4 regions of the Desulfonatronum thiosulfatophilum genome follow, and region 2 is predicted to be linked to each of the others. Evidence: predicted binding sites of a transcription regulator. Region 2 holds the regulator's gene; each other region holds the start of a gene.
The links. Region 2 encodes sigma-54, which starts transcription at its own class of promoters, with help from an activator protein. Its sites were predicted from a motif close to CTGGCACGGNNNNTGCTT; they were not measured.
Positions count from the first base shown of each region.

Region 1: BLP93_RS10455 (LeuA family protein) is a predicted target of sigma-54. The motif match lies at 1,571-1,588, and genes of this name have one in related genera.
Region 3: BLP93_RS05475 (YeiH family protein) is a predicted target of sigma-54. The motif match lies at 1,811-1,828, and genes of this name have one in related genera.
Region 4: fliD (flagellar filament capping protein FliD) is a predicted target of sigma-54. The motif match lies at 3,091-3,108, and genes of this name have one in related genera.

Region 1 is NZ_FMXO01000011.1:88,934-94,129, forward strand. It holds gene BLP93_RS10455 (LeuA family protein) at 187-1,326, opposite strand; gene nifH (nitrogenase iron protein) at 1,926-2,750, shown strand; gene BLP93_RS10470 (P-II family nitrogen regulator) at 2,810-3,169, shown strand; gene BLP93_RS10475 (P-II family nitrogen regulator) at 3,166-3,540, shown strand; gene nifD (nitrogenase molybdenum-iron protein alpha chain) at 3,563-5,196, shown strand, end outside.
Region 2 is NZ_FMXO01000014.1:105,456-110,651, forward strand. It holds gene hpf (ribosome hibernation-promoting factor, HPF/YfiA family) at 1-297, opposite strand, end outside; gene rpoN (RNA polymerase factor sigma-54) at 474-1,910, opposite strand; gene lptB (LPS export ABC transporter ATP-binding protein) at 1,977-2,702, opposite strand; gene BLP93_RS12515 (LptA/OstA family protein) at 2,699-3,235, opposite strand; gene BLP93_RS12520 (LPS export ABC transporter periplasmic protein LptC) at 3,260-3,820, opposite strand; gene BLP93_RS12525 (pseudouridine synthase) at 4,340-5,196, shown strand, end outside.
Region 3 is NZ_FMXO01000005.1:119,589-124,784, forward strand. It holds gene BLP93_RS05470 (c-type heme family protein) at 1-1,448, opposite strand, end outside; gene BLP93_RS05475 (YeiH family protein) at 1,958-3,739, shown strand; gene BLP93_RS05480 (hypothetical protein) at 3,753-4,058, shown strand; gene BLP93_RS05485 (NF038143 family protein) at 4,187-4,798, shown strand; gene BLP93_RS05490 (NF038143 family protein) at 4,916-5,196, opposite strand, start outside.
Region 4 is NZ_FMXO01000001.1:211,519-216,714, forward strand. It holds gene BLP93_RS00970 (CBS and ACT domain-containing protein) at 1-479, opposite strand, end outside; gene larC (nickel pincer cofactor biosynthesis protein LarC) at 565-1,752, shown strand; gene BLP93_RS00980 (flagellin N-terminal helical domain-containing protein) at 1,938-2,888, shown strand; gene fliD (flagellar filament capping protein FliD) at 3,162-4,832, shown strand; gene fliS (flagellar export chaperone FliS) at 4,869-5,196, shown strand, end outside.

The DNA of each region.
Region 1 (5,196 bases), on a different contig from region 2:
GGCAAAGCCCCGGGAACACGGGGCTCCGTACCCGCTCTTCAAGAACTGCGAGTGCAGAGCCTCGCGTTCCCAGCAAAGGCCGCCCATTACCCTCGAAACGTTCTTCGATACGTTCGAATCCGTGTTTTTCCGTGTTCCGAGGGCTGCCCTGGCCTTTCGTAGGGAAATCGAAGTTTCGCTGTAGTGTTAGTTGATGATGATTGTGAACTGACCATCTTGATGTTCATTCCTTGAAGAAGCCAGCAACAGGAGTTCCTCATCCCGCAGCGGCCTGGCGAGCTGACCGGAGAGAGTCCGGACATGGTTGCCAAGTTCCTCGACATCCCGGCGCGGCAGGATGATGCCGAGCCGACGGATTGCCGCGGACACTGCCGCGGTACCGGATTTCATTCCCACGGCTGTTTTCCGATGAGCCCCGATGCCCTCAGGTGCAAAAGGCTCAAACAGTGCAGGGTCCGCGGCCAAGCCATGCAGATGCAGGCCGGATTCGCAGGCGAAAATGTCCTGCCCCAGGAGGACCTTGTTGCGGGCAATGGGAATACGGGCTGCTTCGCCGACCATTCGGGCGAGGTTGAGGATTTCAAATTGATCATACCCGGCCCTCCCCCGAACATTGAGGTGAGCGCTGACTTCTTCCAGGGCCGCGATTCCGGCACGCTCCCCGATGCCCAGAGCCGAAACGTCCACGCAGTGCGCTCCGGCGGCCAATGCGGTGATCGCGTTGGCCGTGGCCATTCCAAAATCATTATGGCCGTGAAAGCCCACCTCCAGCCTAGTCCGGTCAACGAACAGTCCCACCAACTCCGCCGTTTCCAGAGGCATGAGCAGACCAACGGTATCCGAAAGACGGACCCTGTGGCCTCCACATTCCTGCACCACTTTTGCCGCTTCCAGGGCAAACTCTCGATCAGCCCGGGAAACGTCTTCCAGGCCGATGCTCAGAAATTCGAACGGCAAGGAGACCGACTCCTCAAGGACTCGCTGCAGACGATCCAGAAGTCCGGCCCGGTCCAGGCTCAGCCGCTTTTCAATATGCGCATCCGACACCGGAACGCCGAAATGAACTCTCCGCACGCCCTGCTCGGCCAAAGCCCGCAGGTCTCTGGAGCGCAGCGGCGACCAGACCGTCAAGGACGTCCGTTCGTCAGGATCAATCCGACGCGCATGACGAAGCAACTCCGGCAGCCCCTCCTGACCGACCCAGCCGATTTCGACTTCATCCACCCGGGCCCGCACAAGTCCTGTCAGGATGCGCCGGCGCAACTCTTCCGTGAAGTATACTCCGAACATCTGCGCTCCCTCGCGCAAGGTGCTGTCGATAAGCATTTTTCCTTCCTTTATTCCAATTGGCATTGTTATCAGGAATGAAATCGCAATCGAAATCGATATCGAAATCGTAATCGTATTGCGAGTTTCGTTATCTATTTGTTTCTTCGATTACGATTTCGATTGCGATTGCGATTTTGATTTCGACCAGGAGCATGCGCTGGCTATTCGTGAATTGAACGAAAATTTGAATTTTTATTCGCAGATTACCTAGTGTGATCTGCGGACAGTCCTTGCACAGTTGAAGCATCTTCAGTGCCAACTGAGACTCGGTTGAGACTCCATGGCGCCAGGAGCTGCTTTCGGCCCGCCCGTGAAGCGCCGGTGAAGCCAAATCTCCCAGCGCGAAAATCATCTTCTGCCTTTTCCGCCCCCCCCGCCCCTGACAACCATACATTCCTTTTTGCACCATCATACAAATTTGTCATTCATTCTTGTCGTGTCCTCGCAAAGAATAAACACCCCTCAAACCTGGCCAAAGAAGTCATTTAATTATTTATAATTATAAACAATAACTTGAATTTTCAAACGTGATTTCAACAGTGGCACGCTCCTTGCCCTACGCCTTCCATCTCAACACTTCAATTCGGGAGGAACGCATGCGCAAGGTTGCCATTTATGGAAAGGGCGGAATCGGAAAATCCACGACAACACAGAATACCGTCGCCGCTCTCGCTGAAATGGGACGCAAGGTGATGATCGTGGGATGCGATCCCAAGGCGGACTCCACACGGTTGCTGCTGCACGGTCTGCATCAGCGTACGGTCTTGGACACCCTACGTGAAGAAGGCGAGGACGTGGAGCTGGAAGATGTTCTCCTTGGAGGATTCGGTGGGACCCTCTGCACGGAGTCCGGAGGTCCCGAGCCCGGTGTCGGCTGCGCCGGCCGGGGCATTATCACCAGCATCAATTTGCTGGAGCAGCTTGGCGCGTACAAGGAAGACAAGAACCTGGACTACGTTTTTTACGACGTTCTGGGCGACGTGGTCTGCGGCGGTTTCGCAATGCCCATTCGCGAGGGCAAGGCTCAGGAGATCTACATCGTCGTATCGGGGGAAATGATGGCCATGTACGCGGCCAACAACATCTGCAAGGGCATCGTCAAATTCGCCGAGGCAGGTGGCGTGCGGTTGGGTGGACTGATCTGCAACAGCCGTAATGTGGACAATGAGCGGGAAATGATCGTGCAGCTGGCCAAGCGGTTGGGATCCCAGATGATCCACTTCGTGCCCAGGGACAACATGGTGCAGCGGGCCGAAATCAACCGCAAGACGGTCATCGACTTCGATCCTAAGCATTCCCAGGCCGATGAATATCGAACCCTGGCCAAGAAGGTCGACGGCAACGACATGTTCGTGGTCCCCAAACCCCTGGAGATCGATGAACTGGAAAAGCTGCTCATCGATTACGGAATCGCCAATTAACAAGCGATTTCTGGGCGAACTGCAAGTCGAACAACACGCAATTCAAAGGAGAACCAACGATGTTGATCATGGTCAGGGCGATAGTGCGGCCCGAAAAGGCGGATGGTGTTTTGAAGGCGCTGATGGATGCCGGGTATCCGGCGGTGACGAAGTTTTCAGTGGCCGGTCGCGGCAAGCAGCGCGGCATCAAGATCGGGGAGATCACCTACGACGAGATTCCCAAGGTGCTGCTGTTGAGCGTGGTGGGTGAGAACGACAAGGATTTCGTGGTCAAGACGATCATGGAAGCCGCCCGCTCCGGTGATAAGGGCGCCTTCGGCGACGGCAAGATTTTTCTCAGCCCGGTGGAGGAAATGTACACCATCAGTTCCGGAATCAAGGAGACCGAAGGGGCGAACCTGAAGGGGGTCGGGGTATGAAGGAAATAACCGCGGTCATCCGGATGAACATGGTCAACAAGACCAAGGAAGCCCTGGCCGAGGCGGGCGTTCCGGCATTCTTCGCCCTGGAGGCCCAGGGCCGGGGCAAGGGGCTGATCAACTCGGCACTGCTCCAGGGAGCGGCCAAGGGCTACGAAGAGGCCGCCGAGTTGTTGGGCGAAAAAGGCAGGCTGTATCCCAAGCGCGTCTTTACCGTCGTGGTTGAAGACACCCAGGTGGAAGACGTGGTGACGACGATCATGGAAGTGAACAGGACCGGCAAGCCCGGTGACGGAAAAATATTCGTCGCTCCGGTGTTCGACTCGGTCCGGGTCCGCACCGGTGAGCGAGGCGCAAAATCCATCGACTAAAGTCGGCCAAGCTGGAGGAAGCATGAGCACCATTACAAAGAAGAAAAAAGTCGTTCAGATGGATCCCGCCGATCTGGTGCAGGATCTGTTGAAAAAATATCCGACCAAGGTGGCCAGGAAGCGGGCCAAACAGATCATGGTCAAGGAAGCGGAAGGCGCGTCCACTCCGGAAATGGGCGCCAACGTCCGCACCATTCCCGGCATCATCACCATGCGCGGCTGCACCTACGCCGGTTGCAAGGGCGTCATTCTCGGCCCGACCCGGGACATCGTGAACATCACCCATGGCCCCATCGGCTGCGGGTTCTACTCCTGGTTGACCCGGCGCAATCAGACCCACACCGAAACGGATGCCGATGAAAACTTCATGCCCTACGCCTTTTCCACGGACATGAACGAGAACGACATCGTCTTCGGCGGGGAAAAGAAGCTTAAGCAGGCCATCAAGGAAGCCTACGAGCTGTTCCATCCCAAGGCCATCGCCATCTTCTCCACCTGCCCCGTGGGCCTGATCGGCGACGATGTGCACGCCGTGGCCAGGGAAATGAAGGAGGAACTGGGCATCAACGTCTTCGGGTTCAGCTGCGAAGGGTACAAGGGCGTCAGCCAGTCCGCGGGCCACCACATCGCCAACAACCAGATCTTCAAGCACGTGGTCGGTACCAAGGAAGAAATCAAGGTCGGCGAGTTCAAGATCAACCTGCTGGGCGAATACAACATCGGCGGAGACGGCTTCGAGATCGACCGGATCATGGACAAGTGCGGGATCACCGTGGTCTCCACCTTCAGCGGCAACTCCACCTACGACCAGTTCGCCACGTCCCACACCGCGGACCTGAACACGGTCATGTGCCACCGCTCCATCAACTACGTGGCCGAGATGATGGAGAGCAAGTACGGGATTCCCTGGATCAAGGTGAATTTCATCGGCGCCGAGGCCACGGCCAAATCCCTGCGCAAGATCGCCCAGTATTTCGATTCGCCAAAGCTGACCGAGCGCGTGGAAGCCGTGATCGCCGAGGAAATGCCGGAGGTGAGGCAGGTCATGGACGATGTCCGCTCCCGAACCGAAGGCAAGACGGCCATGCTCTTCGTGGGCGGTTCCCGTGCCCACCACTACCAGGAGTTGTTCAACGAAATCGGGATGCGGACCATTTCCGCGGGCTACGAGTTCGCCCACCGCGACGACTACGAGGGCCGGCACGTCATACCGGACATCAAGATCGACGCGGACAGCCGGAACATCGAGGAGCTGGAAGTCGAGCCGTGCACCAAAGACTACAATCCGCGCAAGACCGATGAAGAGCTGAAAAAGCTCGATGAAGAGGGATTCAAGTTCAAGGAATACGCCGGAATGATCCCGGACATGGAGAACAAGTCCCTGGTGATCGACGACCTGAACCAGTACGAGGCTGAGAAGCTGATCGAAATCATGAAACCGGACATCTTCTGCGCCGGGATCAAGGAAAAGTATTCCGTCCAGAAGCTGGGCATCCCGCTGAAACAGCTCCACAACTACGACATCGGCGGACCGTATGCCGGATTCAAGGGCGCGGTGAACTTCTACCATGACATCGACCGCATGGTGAACAGCAAAGTCTGGTCCTACCTCAAGGCGCCCTGGCAGGAAAAGCCGGAACTGTCCGCGACGTATGT
Region 2 (5,196 bases):
GCGACGGTGGTCCTTGCTTTTCTCCTTGATCTTGCGGACCTGGGCCTCGAGCTTGTCCAGAACCAGATCGATGGTGGAATACATGTCCTCACTCTCGCTGGTCGCGGAAAAATGCATGTCCTTGCCCGTCAATATGACCTCGGCCATGTGGCGGTATTTTTCCACGGAGAGATTCACCGCGATCTCGCCGTCATCGTCCGGCCGCAGGTAGCGGTTGATTTTGTCAAAACGTTCACGGGCATACCCTTTGAGGTGATTCGACGGCTCAAAATTCTTAAACGTGAATGTGATTTCCATGCAGACACCTCCAGAGAAAGGGTTCAAGGTTGATTGTTTCGGACAAGGTGCATTTCTGATCCGCCAAGCCATCCGCGCCGGACATGCAACATGTGTTGCCGACGGAGGGAAAGCGCCAGCGGCCTGTCGTGGTTCGGCTTGCACGGCAATCAGATTTTCACTCCTGGCATCTCCGGTTAAAATATCGATTTCCGCTTGGATGATGAGTCAATGTTCAACGCCATACGATACTTGGCCACGGTTCGGCGGGCAATATTCACCCCCAGGGATTTTTTCAACAACTGGGAGATCAACTCGTCGCTCAGCGGTCGTTTAGGGTCCTCCTCGGATATCAATTTCTTGATTTCCGCCTTGACGCTTTCCGAGCCGGCCTCACTGCCGTCATCCATTCCCAAGGCGCTGTTAAAGAAAAATTTCAGTTCAAAAATGCCGTGCGGCGTGTTCATGTACTTGTTCGTTGTGATCCGGCTCACAGTGGATTCATGCATGCTGATGTCCAAAGCCACGTCCTTCAGAATCATCGGTTTCAAGTGGGTCACGCCGTGACGAAAAAATTCCAGCTGAAACCGGACAATGCTTTCCGCGACCTTGTACAGGGTCCGCTGACGCTGGTACAGACTTTTCATCAGCCAGTGAGCGGAACGCACTTTCTCCTGAATGTACTCTTTTGCCCCCTTCCCATGAATGGCCATGTCTTTGGCATAGGCCTCATTGATCATCAGTCCCGGAATTTCGTCCTCGTTCAGGACAACGATGAAATCCTCGCCTTGTTGATGCACATACACATCCGGGCTGGTAAACTGCGGATCATCGGTGTTGAAGCTCTTCCCGGGCATGGGATCAAGCCGTTGAATGCACTCCAGGTACTCCCTGATCTCATCCATGGTGAGCTTGAACTTCTTGGCCAGAGGCTTGTAGCGGCGCTTTTCCAGTTCCTCCATGTGATCCTTGACGAAAGAAACCAGCACCGGATCATCCAGCCCCAATTCCTCCATCTGAACCATCAGGCATTCCTGCAGGTTTCTGGCGCATACTCCGATAGGATCCAGCCGTTGCATGATCCGGAGCACCCTTTCAGCCTCCTCGACGCTGCACTCCGCCATGAGCGCAATCTCCTCGAGGGGCTCGCACAGGTACCCCACCGAATCAAGATTGCCAAGGATCACGTTGCTGATGGCAAGATCTTTTTGCGGCAATGACGAAAGCCGCAACTGCCAGGAAAGATGACCGGTCAAGGTCGACTTGCCCGCCAGCCGGGCCTCAAAACTCATTCCTTCTTCAGGCACTTCCCAGTCCCTGCCTTGCATCTGCCGGCTGACGCTGGAAAATTCCCCAAGATAGTCCTGCCATTCCGGGTCATGCAGTTGACGCGGCTCTTCAACATTGACGGATTGAAAACGCTCGTCGGCAGGATCTTTTTTCTCCACCTCCATGACGGCCTCATCGAGGCTTTCCGGGACGATCTCCAAAACCGGATTTTCAAGTAATTCCTGTTGAATGCTTTCAACCAGCTCCATTCGGGAAAGCTGAAGCAACTTGATGGCTTGTTGCAACTGGGGAGTCATCACCAGTTGTTGCGTCAGCTTCAGCTGCTGGCGTAGTTCAAGAGCCATGCCCTACCCTCGATGTTGAATGCATTTGAGCAGGGAAGCCTTGCTTGCACAAGGCGGAATGCGTGATCATAGACAAAAATCCTCACCAAGATATACTTTTCGAGCACTTGAATCCGCCACGATTTCCTCCGGAGAGCCTTCAAAAATGGCTTTCCCTTCGAAAACAATGGAGGCTCTGGTGCAAATTTTCAATGTCTCGCGGACATTGTGATCTGAAATCAACACCCCGATGCCCCGTTCTCTGAGCGAAGTAATGATGACCTGAATATCATCCACCGCAAGTGGATCAATACCCGCAAATGGTTCATCCAACAACATGAATTTTGGATTGCGAATCAGGGCGCGGGCGATCTCCAGCCTTCGACGTTCACCACCGGACAAATACATGGCCTTCTGATCTGCCAGCTTGGAAATCCCCAACTCTTCCATCAAGGCTTCCGCTTTTTTGTGCTGAATGGAACGGGATAAATCAGTGTATTCAAAAATAATCTGCAGGTTTTGCAGGACAGTCAACTTTTTGAAAACCGAGCTTTCCTGGGGCAGATAACTCAGCCCCAGACGGGCTCGCTCATGCAGCGGCCATGTCGTGATTTGCTGCCCGTCCAGCTCGACGGATCCGCCCGAAGGCTTAACCACTCCGACCAGCATGTAAAACGTCGTGGTTTTGCCTGCGCCGTTGGGCCCCAGCAGCCCAACGATTTCTCCCTGCCGCACACGAACAGTGATTCCGCGGACTACCTCTTTTTGGCCGAAGGATTTACGCAGATCACTGCCGATCAGTATTGAACTCATTGCTCCCCCTGCTCGCGGGGCAGCATGAAAACGCCCTCCACTCTCCGATCCTTGCGTCCCTGCACGTCTACCTCTTTCTCCTGGACGTTGAGCGTGATTACATTGCCTTCCAGCTTGGTGCCTCCGCCTTCCACAATGGCATTTCCCTCCAGGCGCAGCACCCCCTGATCGACCCAATATGTAGCCATATCCCCGTGGCCGATCCGCTCTTCATGCTTCAAAAAAACCTTGCCTAGGGCGATCATCTTATCAATATCCACCTGGGCTTCCATGTCCTGTTCCACGGACACGTCTTCCGGACGATCCTCCCGGGGCAAGGTCCGCAAAAAAATCAGCAGCCGTTCCGAGCGGAGTTGAAAATTCGGCCTGTCCACATGCACATTTCCGATGAACTCTATCTGGTGTTTATGGTGATCATAGCGCAAACGCTCAGCCGTGATCCGGGTGGGCACGGCCTCCTCGTCATTCGCCCAGCTCCATGCCGCGAAGGCCGTGACTGCGACGAGGCACAACAATACGGATTTCCAAGCCATGTTCAATGGGCGACGAACAGCCACTTACAACCCTTTGGAAAAATTGTTTTTGGTAATGATAACCTCCACGCCGCCTTCGGCATTGACCACCCAGGTCGTCAGATCGACATCCCCTTTTTCGGAACGCAGCTGCAACCCTTGACGGTCCAGCAGGATGTCTCCGGACAAAAAGATGGTGTCGTCCATCTGGACAAAAATGGCTTCCCGAGAATTCAGGTATGTCGGACCGTATTCCATATGCACTCCTGACCAGAGCCGGATATCGCTGGAGGCTTGATCCACCTCGCCCAGGGGCGCGTTGACGATCACCGGAACATCATTTCCGACCAGATTCTTGGTGATGTACGGAGAATTGAGCAGAACCACCTGCTGTCCCTGGTCATAAGACGCCGAATTGGCCTTCAAGGTCCAAAGCATTCGTCCCTGCTGTCCCAATCGCATTTCCACTCCGCTCATGCTTACATCCACGTCGACATCCTCGGCCATGGGACCGATGGTTCGCCGCTCCTGTTCCGAATCCTTTGAAAAAACAAAAAAGCCCACAACCAGCAGGCAGACAAGCCCAATGAGTATTTTTCGATGCATGGATCCTCCACCTCGGATCAAATCGTTTATCTACCGTATTCGCGGCGCGCACACGGCTGAAGCTTAATCTTAGATGAGCTTGGCCTTGCAACGTTCGGCAAGAGATACTGAGTATAATATTTGCAAGATAAAATCGAGTACCGCAAGAACTTGCCGGATACGAACAATTGATGCCTTCGTCGCCATAATGAACGCTTCAGGCCGTCAGGAAGGAAATCAAAGTTTTTCCGAACCGAATTCTAACTACGCCACTTTTACGGCTCCATTCATATTGCCTATAACCACGCCGGAAAAAACGGTCAAATGGACGCCTCGCCCGCGCAGAGCAAAATCTGTGTTCTCAGCAATAATCCAAATCCAAATCGCAATCGAAATCGAAATCGAAAATATTACACCACCTCATGATTACGCCATCTTCTTGGTATGTCGTCTGATTGCGATTCGATTGCGATTACGATTACGATTGCGATAGCGATTGCGATACTTAATCGAATAGAGCGTGAGAATCGAGAACAAGTCTTGCCCTGTTACCCGCTTGGGCAGGCCGGGCAGATCGTCATCTTGACCCGGCGGGGGCCGCCGCCCTATTGTCAGCGAGTGACTCATCCTGAATCAAACCAAACAGTACGCCTGAACAAGGTGCTGGCGCAATCCGGACTCTGCTCACGCCGGGCGGCGGATGAAATGATTCTGGAGGGAGCCGTCATGGTCAACGGCGAAGTGACGAGAACTCCGGGTATCCGCATTGATCCAGGCCGGGACCGCGTTCGGGTTCGCGGCAAGGATATCCCGCTTACCCCGGAGAAACACCGCGAACTCCTGTATCTGGCCATGCACAAGCCCCCCGACGTGGTGACCACGGCCCACGATCCCCAGGGCCGGAAGACCGTCATGGACCTCCTTTCCTCTGAAATACGCCGCCGAAGGCCGTTTCCCGTTGGCCGCCTGGATCTACTGTCCGAAGGACTGCTCCTGCTGACCACGGACGGCGAAACGGCCCTGCGCATGACCCACCCTCGCTGGGAACATCCCAAAACATACCATGTTCGGGTCCGTGGTCACGTGACGCGGGAGAAACTCGAGACCATGCGCAGCGGAATGCAGCTTGCCGAGGGCGAGCGGCTGGCACCCGTGGAGGTTCGCATCATTGGCAATGATGGAACGTCATACCGCCAAAATGGCCGCCATTCCGAAGGAGGCGTGATTCTGGAAATGACGCTGCGCCAGGGCGTGAACCGGCAAATCCGGCGGATGTGCCGCGATCTTCGCCTGCATGTTCTGGGTCTGCGACGGTTGAGCCAGGGTCCCATCCAGCTCGGCGATTTGCCCAGCGGCGCATGCCGGTCCCTGACTCCCAAGGAAATCAACGCCCTGCT
Region 3 (5,196 bases), on a different contig from region 2:
TGTTCCGGAGAGATCTGGTTGCAGTCGACCCCGATAAAGGACAGCACGCCTAGAATTTCACCGCGGCACAGCAACGGAACGTTCAGATTTCCGGAAGTTCCGCGTCTTTCGAAACAACTGGGGTGTCCCAGGGCGGCCTGGGCCACGGCATCGATCAGGCGGTTGGGACGGGCTTCGAGAACAGCGGGTACGATGTGGCGCAAAGGAACAGACACGGGAAGATCGGCGGCGTTTTCCTGGTACGTGAGCACCAGTTGCTGGTGCGCCTTGTCGTAAAGGTAGATGCCCGAGCCTTGGGCTGGAAAAACCTGGAGGGTTCGCTGTTGAACCTGAGGCAAAATCTGTGACAGGGACTCGGCCGCGGTGGTCAATTCAGCAAGGGCGTTGAGGGTCTGCAGTTCCTGTTTTCTGGCAGCGACCTTCTCCTGCAACATCTGCTCGGACTGTTGCAGTGCCTTGGTTCTTTTGGCGACTTTCATTTCCAGATCCTGGGCGTATTCCTTCAACTCCTGTTTGGTGCGGCGCAGGTGTTCGGACATGCTGACCGCGGCTTCGGTCAGTTCCTGAATTTCGTCCCGGGGATCCATGGGATTCGGTCTGGGCAGGAATTCCCGCAAGCTTTTTTCCTCGGCCTCCTCCCGGAAAATGTGCAACACTCCGTTCAGGTTGTTGACCACGGCCCGATTGAAGATGAAGGCCAGGAGCAGAAAAAACAGGATAGCTCCCAGAAAAAGGGAGAAAAAGACCGAGGCCGCCTGATCCCGGATGACGGCCAGGGCCTTGTGGACCGGGATGCCCACGGCCATCACGCCGGCCAGATCTCCAGGCTGGTTCCAGAAACCGCGTTCCGAGCCGTACATGTCCAGCATGTCCTGCGGGGCGAAAGCCGGATCGCCGTGGCAGCTCATGCAGGACTCCTCGAAATAAACCGGTTTGAAGCGCATGAAATGTTTCTCGCCGTCGACGGCCAATGTTCCCTGCCAGTTCTGAAGGTCCGGATTGATGTCGAAGTGGTTGATCATGGAGAGTTCCAGATTGTTGGCCTCGGAACGCGGATTGCGGGCGTTGCGCGCCACCCGCCGGTACTCATAGTGGGGCAGAACCTGGTTGAAATTGTCCATGACGGCCCGTCCCACATAGGAGGTGGACATGGCCTCGACCATGAAGAACTCGTTGCCGAATTCCCGGCTCATTCTGGGTCTCAGCTCGTCGCGGACGTACTTTCGGCTGGCTTCCACGGCGGCCATGACCATCATGGTTTTTTCATAGGCGTGGGCTTCCATCTGCGCTTTTTCGCGCAGATAGATCAGATGTGCTCCGGCAAAACAGACCAGCAGCAAAGACAGGCCGGTGGCCACCAGAAATCTGGATCTGAACCCTAAAGATTTCTGAAAAAAATGGCTTTTGCCGGATTGACCTTCCTGGCCGGCAGGGTTCAACTCGTGCATAGGAAAACCTCAATGAGATATCTGCTTATAAGGCACTGTTTCCTCGACGGCTTCAGCCAGTCGAGCAGGCACAGAACCTGACATGGCATAATCGTAATTCAAAAACTGAAATACCTGAATAGTCCACTAATATCTTTCCAGCGAGCAACCCAAGGTTGCGGAGGATGTTTTTGTTTTTCAAGAGTGCTCCGGAAAGAACGTGAACATATGCCGACCATGTCGGTATTGCAATCTTGTGTTAGCAGTTGCGTGCTAACTGGCGTTAACAATGTCGGGCGTTAGTTTGTGATTATAGTGATTGGAATATTATATTTCCAGTATAATAATTTGTAATAAAAGCAATTTTATGACCATGGAAGCTTTTGGCTTGGATCTTGCTTAAATGAGAAATAATTCACTTTGTTTGCAGCTCACGTTGATCCCGGTTTGCATTGAAGCCTTCCGGAGCAAGCGTCGGAGGACTGCATGGTTCGTCGTATCATCTTATAACGTGTGAGGAGGTTTAATCCATGGCGGAAAATCAAGTGGATAATGTGGTTACCGAAACCAAAATCCCTATGACCACCCAGATGTACACCACCGAGGATTGGTGGGCCATCTGGCTGGCGGGCATCATCCTCATCCTGGCCATGATCGCGGCCATGGCCGCCCGGCCGAACGTCGAAAGCATGGCCGAATACCGGGCGATCATGGAACAGGAACAGGAAATGGCCGGCTTCCGGACCATCGCTTACACAGAGGCCGAGGCTAGATTGAATGCCGTGAGGGCCCGTGACAGCGGCTTTTTGAAGACCATCAACGACTTGATGGCCAGGCCAGGTCGCTGGTCCACCAATCCATTGGATTCCCTGTATCGCAGCGAGTCGGCTGCTGCTGAAATCCGGGCGGCCAATCAAGAGCGTCTAGAGCAGGCCACGGAGCGTTTGAACGTGGCTCGGGCCAACGCCGAGGAAGCGGAAAATCGGGCCAGGGAAGCAAACTTCCAGAATACGCAGCTCAATCAGGAAGCTCGCGCCCTTCTCGGTGAATGGCGTGCGGCACGAAGCAGCCATTCCAGCGCCCGGAGCGCTGCCAACACTCAGCCATTCAACCGGATTCCCACCCTGCTGGGGTTGATGGTCGTCATGGCCTTGATCTTCTCCATCGGCGGCAAGTTCATGGGCCATAACCTGAAGAACTTCTTCATCGGCTTTCCCATCGTCTTTGGTCTGGCCGTCCTGTCCTACGTCATCGCCAACCAGGAAACCGTCAGGGCCTATGGATTCTCCTACGTCTTGTGGGGCATCGTGCTGGGCATGCTCATCTCTAATACGGTCGGTACGCCGAAATTTCTGAAGAGTGCGGCCCAGACCGAATACTTCATCAAGACTGGCCTGGTCCTGTTGGGCGCAAGCATCCTGATCAACCTGATCATTATGGTCGGTCTGCCCGGCATCTTCGTCACCTGGGTGGTCACGCCCATCGTGCTCATCGGAACCTACTGGTTCGGTCAGAACGTGATCAAGATGGAATCCAAGCAGTTGAACATAACGGTTTCATCGGACATGAGCGTTTCCGGCGTGTCCGCGGCCATCGCGGCGGCGGCGGCCTCCCGGGCCAAGAAGGAAGAACTGACCCTGGCCATCGGGATGTCCATGATCTTCGTGGTGGTCATGATTTTCGCCCTGCCGACCTTTGCCAACTGGGTGGGCATGCATCCGGTCTGGGCCGGAGCCTGGATCGGCGGCACGGTTGACAACACCGGGTCCGTGGTCGCCGCTGGCGAGTTGATCGGTCCGGAAGCCATGTACGTGGCCGCGACCATTAAGATGATCCAGAACGTAATGATTGGTGTGATGGCTTTTGGCGTGGCTGCTTACTGGTGCTTGAAGGTCGAGCCTGATCGCGCTTGTGCCGCGGGTGCCGCCCCCATGAAGTTCACCGCCGCCGGTGCCCTGTCCGAAATCTGGTACCGCTTTCCCAAGTTCATCCTGGGCTTCATCGGTGCTTCCGTCTTCTTTTCCGCTCTTGGCGCGGCCATGGGCGAAGATTGGGCGCAGGCCATGATCCGCAACGGCATTTTGGCCTGGGCCAACGGGTTTCGTGACTGGTTCTTCGCCATCGCCTTCGTAAGCATCGGTCTGAGCATCAGCTACCGTGAGCTCAAGGAGCCTCTGCGCGGCGGCAAGGCACTGATCCTGTACGTTTGCGGTCAGGGCTTCAACCTGCTGCTCACCGCCTTTGTGGCCTACATCATGTTCATGGTCCTGTTCCGCGACGTCACCGACAGGCTGATGGGCATGGGTCTGTAATCGATTGATTCACATGAAGAAGGAAATATTGCCCTCCAACAAACAACAAACCGGGGACGGGAAACCGTCCCCGGTTTCCCGTTTGCGTCACCCTTTACGCGGTCTGTTGCGTCTCGGGCTGGGCATCGCCCTGATCGTCGGCTTTATCGCCCTGCTGAACAATTTGGAGCGGGTCACCGGGAAAAGCGAGACCCTTGAAACGTTGCGTGAGGGGGACATCTATGTTGGAGCCTGGTATTGGGACAGTATCCAAGAGGTCTCCGAAGCCATGAGTTTCATGCGCGGCGCATTGGGCAGAGGCGGCAAGAGGGACGAGTGACGCCGAAACCGCTTTCAACCCCCGTCTTCCGGATGCGCGGTCAAATCTACCCGCGCGGCCGGACTCGGTTCCGGGCGGCATGCGGTTAAATGGTACCTTTCCAATCTTTTCCAAACGGAGCATCTCCCGTGCCCGCTGATTCCAAATCCAAACATCTCAAGACTCAGGCCAAGGCGATTCTGGCCGAGGAACGGGAATTCGCTTCCCGAGTGGTCTACTACCGTCGCGCCCAGACCTCTCCCGCTTGGTGGCACAACTTCATTCCCTTTAAATTTCTGGTCGAGTATTTCGGTCGGAAAAAGGAAACGTCTCAATTCTCCCAAAAGCATCTGGGCTTCAAGGAAATGGCCTTGCGGGCGGCCGAGGAAGCCGTACGATCCGGCAACACGGAACGCTCTCGGCAGGGGATGAAAGGCGAACTGCGGGAATTCTGGATGCATGAACAGAAACTGGAATCCAGAACTGTCTATGAAAACCTGTCGGCCATGATGGACCTCTTGCTGGATCACTATCTTCGATTGTTGCATACCGAAGAGCGGGAATATCTCTCCATGATCCGCAAAGCCTATCGAAATTCAGCTAATTACCAGGAATTTTTGACCGGCATGGAGCAGGTCGAACACGCGGTCGATGAGGGGCTTGTGGAGGCCATGGGGATGAATCGGCCGGATCCGTACATTCAGAGCAAACAGAAGGCGATCCGGGAGGTCCGCAAACGTGAATTGGAAGATGCGTTCTGATTGAGCACGCATTTCCAAAATAAAAACCGTGCTCCAACATGAAACACGGTTCATCCGATATTGACCTTTCTGCCATCTCCGTCTTTAATCTTACCTCTTATTTCGATCTTTCCCTCCTCAAACCGCCTCTCCCTGAAAGAAAAACCGCAGTTCCTCCTCCCGCAACTCGGCTGTTCTTTTTTCAATCCGGTCCATGACGGACCCCGACTCATCCGAAGAATGGAAGTTTTCCCGCAGGTGCCGGCTGATTTCGTCCTCGGCAGCGGCGAGTTTATTGAGGTAGTACCGATATTCGCCGGATGATCCGTATGCACCACGGACCAGTTCCTCCAGAGTTGCGCCCTGTTGACCAAGCATCTCTCGGTAGTGTTCCTCCATGAGCTTCAGAACATTGATCT
Region 4 (5,196 bases), on a different contig from region 2:
AGGACTTCCTTCAGGCTCCCTTCGGTGTTCGGCAGCTTGAAAGCCAGCAACACGCCGCCGAACTGGGCTCCGGTGATGGCAATCAGTACCTTGAAGACATCGCTTTCCGTGATGATCCCGGCAACCTTTCCTTGCTCGTCGACAACAGGCAGACCGCCGACCCGTTTCTCCATCATGACCAGAGCGGCTCGCTCAATGGTATCATTGGGCAAAACAGTGAACGGCTTCTTGGTCATGATGTCTTTGACCTTGATCTCCGAAAGAAGATAGTACAATTCATGGATGTCGAGGGTTGTGGCCTTGGACGGCGATGCTTCCTTGATATCCCGGTCCGTGACGATACCCAGCAACTTGTTTCCGGCGTCCACGACGGGAAGTCTGCGAATGCGCTTTTCCTTCATGATTTTGGAAACCTTCATCATGGAAACATCCTGTTCCACGGAAATGACATCCCTGGTCATCCAGTCACTGATAAGCATTGATGATTCCTCCTTATAATTGAAGCATTGCCGAGTTAAGCACAAGAAGCGGAAGAGATATCAATTATCAGCCTGAAAGGAAACTATGAAATCATTATACCTGGACTGCACAAGCGGGATCAGCGGCGACATGCTTCTGGCCGCGTTGATTGATCTCGATTTGGATATGGCTCATCTTGCCGACATCTTCCAAAAATCAGGACTGGATGTCTCCTTGTCCGCCATCAATGATGTCCGGTGCGGACTTTCCGGCAAACGGCTTGTGATTGCCACAGCCTCCGCATCCGCCCCGCCGCTACGTCATCTAGCGGATATAATATTAATTCTGGAACGACTGCCGTTGTCTCCCGACGTGCTGGCCAAGAGCAGACAGGCCTTTGAACGATTGGCCGCTGTTGAGGCAAAAGTTCATGGCGTTGATCCGGCAACCATTCATTTTCACGAAGTCGGCGCAGTGGATACCATTGTTGATGTGGTTGGAGCCTTCTGGGGGGTGGAACAACTCGGCATCGAAAAAATCCGCGCAAGCAAGCTCCCGTGGTTCCAGGGCCAGGTTCAATGCGCCCACGGCCTGCTTCCCCTACCCGCGCCCGCCGTGGCCGAACTGCTGCAAGGCAAACCCGTCTATGCCACGAAGCACCGCGTTGAACTGATCACTCCCACCGGAGCCTTGCTTCTGGATTGCCTTGTCCAGGACTTCACTCCAGGTCCGGAGGGGCGTCTTCTCAGGTGCGGCATCGGCCTGGGAAGCATGGATCTGGCCGACCAGCCAAACGCTCTGCGCTGTTTTCTTTTTGAGGAAACTCTATCCGAGCAACCCGAAGGGAAGGTCGTTGAGGAAATCGTTCTGCTCACGACCAACATCGACCACCTGACCGGAGAGGAACTCGGCAGTTGCTTTGATGCCATTATCCAGGAAGGCGCCCTGGACGTCCTATACATTCCCGGAGTCATGAAAAAGAACAGGCCCGGCGGACAAATTCAGGTCCTGTGCCGCCCAGAGCACCTGCCTACGGTGCAGGAAGCATTTTTTCAGCACACCCTGAGCCTTGGAGTTCGCCGTCAACGAATTGAACGCGTCATCTTGCCAAGGCAAGAGATTGCTCGCGAGACGTCGCTTGGGATGTTGGAAATGAAACAAGCGGAGATAAACGAGCAAACCTTCTCTCGTCCGGAATTTGAGGCGCTCCAGAAGCTCGCTCAGCGCACAGGGCGCTCCGTTGCGCAACTCAGATATTTACTGCAGGAAAAGGATGAGCAACCGGGCAAATAACTTGAAGGCTCACCCATCCCACCTCAAACGGGTATTCCCAAACACAACCCCTAAAGTTTTTCCTCCTTCCGTCGATAGAGAGTTTAACACTGAGCGGCTGCATTCAACGTGAGTGCGGATCATGTCCATGATGGACGGTTTGACGCTCAGGCAAGGAAGCCAACGTTTCGCAAGGAGGAAGTATCATGGCAATCAGTATCTATAACAACCTAATGGCAGGGAACGCCGCCCGAAACCTGAGCGGCAACTATCAGGCTCTGGGAGTTTCCACGCAACGCCTTTCATCGGGTCTGCGAATTAACAGCGGTGCGGATGACGCAGCAGGTCTGGCCATTCGAGAACTGATGCGCGCTGAAATCGCATCGCTGAATCAGGGCATTCGGAATGCCAACGACGCCATTTCCATGATCCAGACGGCCGACGGCGCCCTCGCCGTTATCGACGAAAAGCTGATCCGGATGAAGGAACTTGCCACTCAGGCCGCCACCGGCACGTACAACTCTGACCAGCGTCTGATCATCGACTCCGAGTACCAGGCCATGGCTTCGGAAATTACCCGTATCGCGAGTGCAACCAAGTTTAACGGCATTTATTTGCTTAACGGAAATCTCTCCTCCAGTGATACTCCTCACGCATTGGGAACTGGATCTAATCCGGGTCATAGCGGATCAGGACTCCAGTCCACGGGTCCAATGAAGATTCACTTTGGCCCATCCAACAGCAGCTCGGAAGATTACTACTACATAGCAATCGGCTTATCGACTGCATCGGCTTTTGGTCTTGGCACTGGCGCCGGCAACATTGACAACGGAAGTGGTGTCACCGGTGCCGGTCGGTCAATTTCTACTCAACAGGGAGCTCAGCAAGCCTTGGATGCCCTGGAAAAAGCTATACTTTCCAAGGATAACGTTCGAGCCAGCCTTGGTGCTCTCCAGAACCGACTCTCCAACACCATTACCAATCTTCAGATTCAGGCGGAGAACATCCAAGCCGCGGAATCGCGGATTTCCGATGCGGACATTGCTCAGGAAATGACCCAATTCGTTCGCAACCAGATCCTGACTCAAGCCGGCGTTGCCATGCTCGCCCAGGCCAACAACCTGCCCAGAATGGCTATGCAGCTCATCGGCGGATAACAGGCACGCATTCATGACTAGTAGGCCGGACCCCACAAGGGCCCGGCCTTTTTTATCAAGATCCCGCCACTGTCGTGTTCGGTGAAATCCTTGCCAATATCTGTTGCTCCCTTGAAGAACTATTTACAGGCCTCCCAAAACTGGTTGCGGCTGCGAAGAGCGATTTGAACGCCAACTCTCGTTTCTCTAACAACCCCATCTCATGGCACTGACTTTGCTTGAGGTTATGAACTACTAAGTATAACGGCATTTTTTTCCGCTAGGGTTGCACTTATGGATACAGAAGCTCTTTTATCGGGACAGATCAGTTTCACCGGCCTGGGCTCCGGCACGGACTTCAAGACCATGATCGACCAGCTCCTCAAGCTGGAGCAGCGTCATACCGCTCGCCTGGAGATATGGAAGGCGGAATGGGAGGTAAAACAGGCCGGTTTCCGGGAACTGAACTCCAAGATGCTTTCCTTGAGGACCAATCTGCAAGGGATGAACACCATGAGTCGGTTCATGGTCAAGGGCGCAGACAGCATCAACACAAACGTGCTGACAGCCACGGCAACGGACAAGGCCCAGGTAGGAACCCATTCCATCACAGTCAATCAACTGGCCCAGAATCACATCCTCACTACCGACGCCCCAGGGCAGACATCCTCTACCACGGACATCACCAGCGGCTCCATTTCGGAATTCTCGTATACCTACAAGGGAAAAACCAGAGTTTTGATCATTCCCTCCGGGACAACCCTCGAGGGCTTTCGAAACCTGATCAACACAGACCCGGAAAACCCCGGTGTACGGGCCGGCATCATCAAGAATGCTGAAGGGGATTACCGCCTGCAGCTGCGCGGGATGGACCTGGGAACCGGCAAAAATGTCGTAATTGAAGCGAGCACTCTTGATGGGTTTAGCGCAAACGATTTTGTGACAACCCTGAAGGCTCAGGATTCCCAAATCAAGCTAGATGGATTTCCTGCCGAGGACTCCTGGATCGAACGCTCTACGAACTCCATTTCAGATCTCATCGAAGGCGTTACGCTCAACTTGCGCGAACAGGGCACGACAACCCTGAACATCGCGGTGGATAACGAGCAGGTCAAGGACAACGTCCGTCAGTTCGTCAATCAGGTGAATGAAGTCCGGCAACAGATCAATGAACTCTCAAAGGTCGATACCAGCGGGAACGGATCGATCCTCACCGGCAACTATGCCATCCAGATGATCGATTCCCGGCTGAAGTCCATTCTGGCAGTGAAAAGCATCGGGTTCGACGTGAACAATGACGTGTTCAGCTCCTTGTCCATGGTCGGCATTACGACGGATGCAGATCAAGGATCACCAACATTCGGCATGCTCAAGCTGGATGAAGAGGTTCTGGATCATTCCCTGCGCAACCGTCCTGATGCCCTGGCTCAAGTTTTTGCAGCGGACCACATCGGTTCCAGTGATTCACAGCACTTCCGGTATCTTTCGAGCGTCGACGGCGTGACCAAAGGCGGCGAGTACTCCGTACAGTACACGGTCAGCGGAGGAACCATCATCAATGCGACCATCAACGGTAACCCGGCCAGTTACAGCGGCAACGGCGAAATAACCGGCCAAAGCGGCAAGCCCGAGGCAGGCATGGTGATCAAGGTGGACGACCTGGCCACGGAGGGGACGTTCACGGGCAAAGTTTTCTTGAAGTACGGCAAGATACCTGAACTGGCTGACGCGCTCAGGGACTTGACGGACATTTCATCCGGCCCCCTGAAAATTCTTGAAGAGAATTACGACGACATCACGAAAGGCATCGATCGGAAGATCGAATTTGAACAACGACGCATCACCCGACTGGAAAGGGATTTGCGCAATCGTTTCGCTCGTTTGGAAACACTTCTTGGCTACTACGACCAACTCGGTCAGGCAATGAATTCCCAGATGGGCATGCTCCGGTCCGATAACAAATAATTACGCAACACACCTGGACGATCATCAGGAGATTTCATGTACAACGCAGCACGAGCCTATCTGCAGACTCAAGTGACGACGACCAACCCCGGAGACGTTGTCGTCCTGCTGTATGAAGGCGCCATAAAATTTCTGCAGCAGGCCAAGATTAAAATGGCTGAACGCGACATGGAGCAAAAAGGGATCCTGATTTCCAAGGCTCTCGACATTATCGCCGAACTCGACGCGAGCATTAACACGCAAAAGGGGGGCGAACTGGGCGAGAACCTGCATAAGTTGTACTTCTTCTGCAACACAAGATTGCTGCAAGCCAATCTGAAACTCGATCCGAAGCTTGTGGATGAAGTGATCACCATTCTTTCCG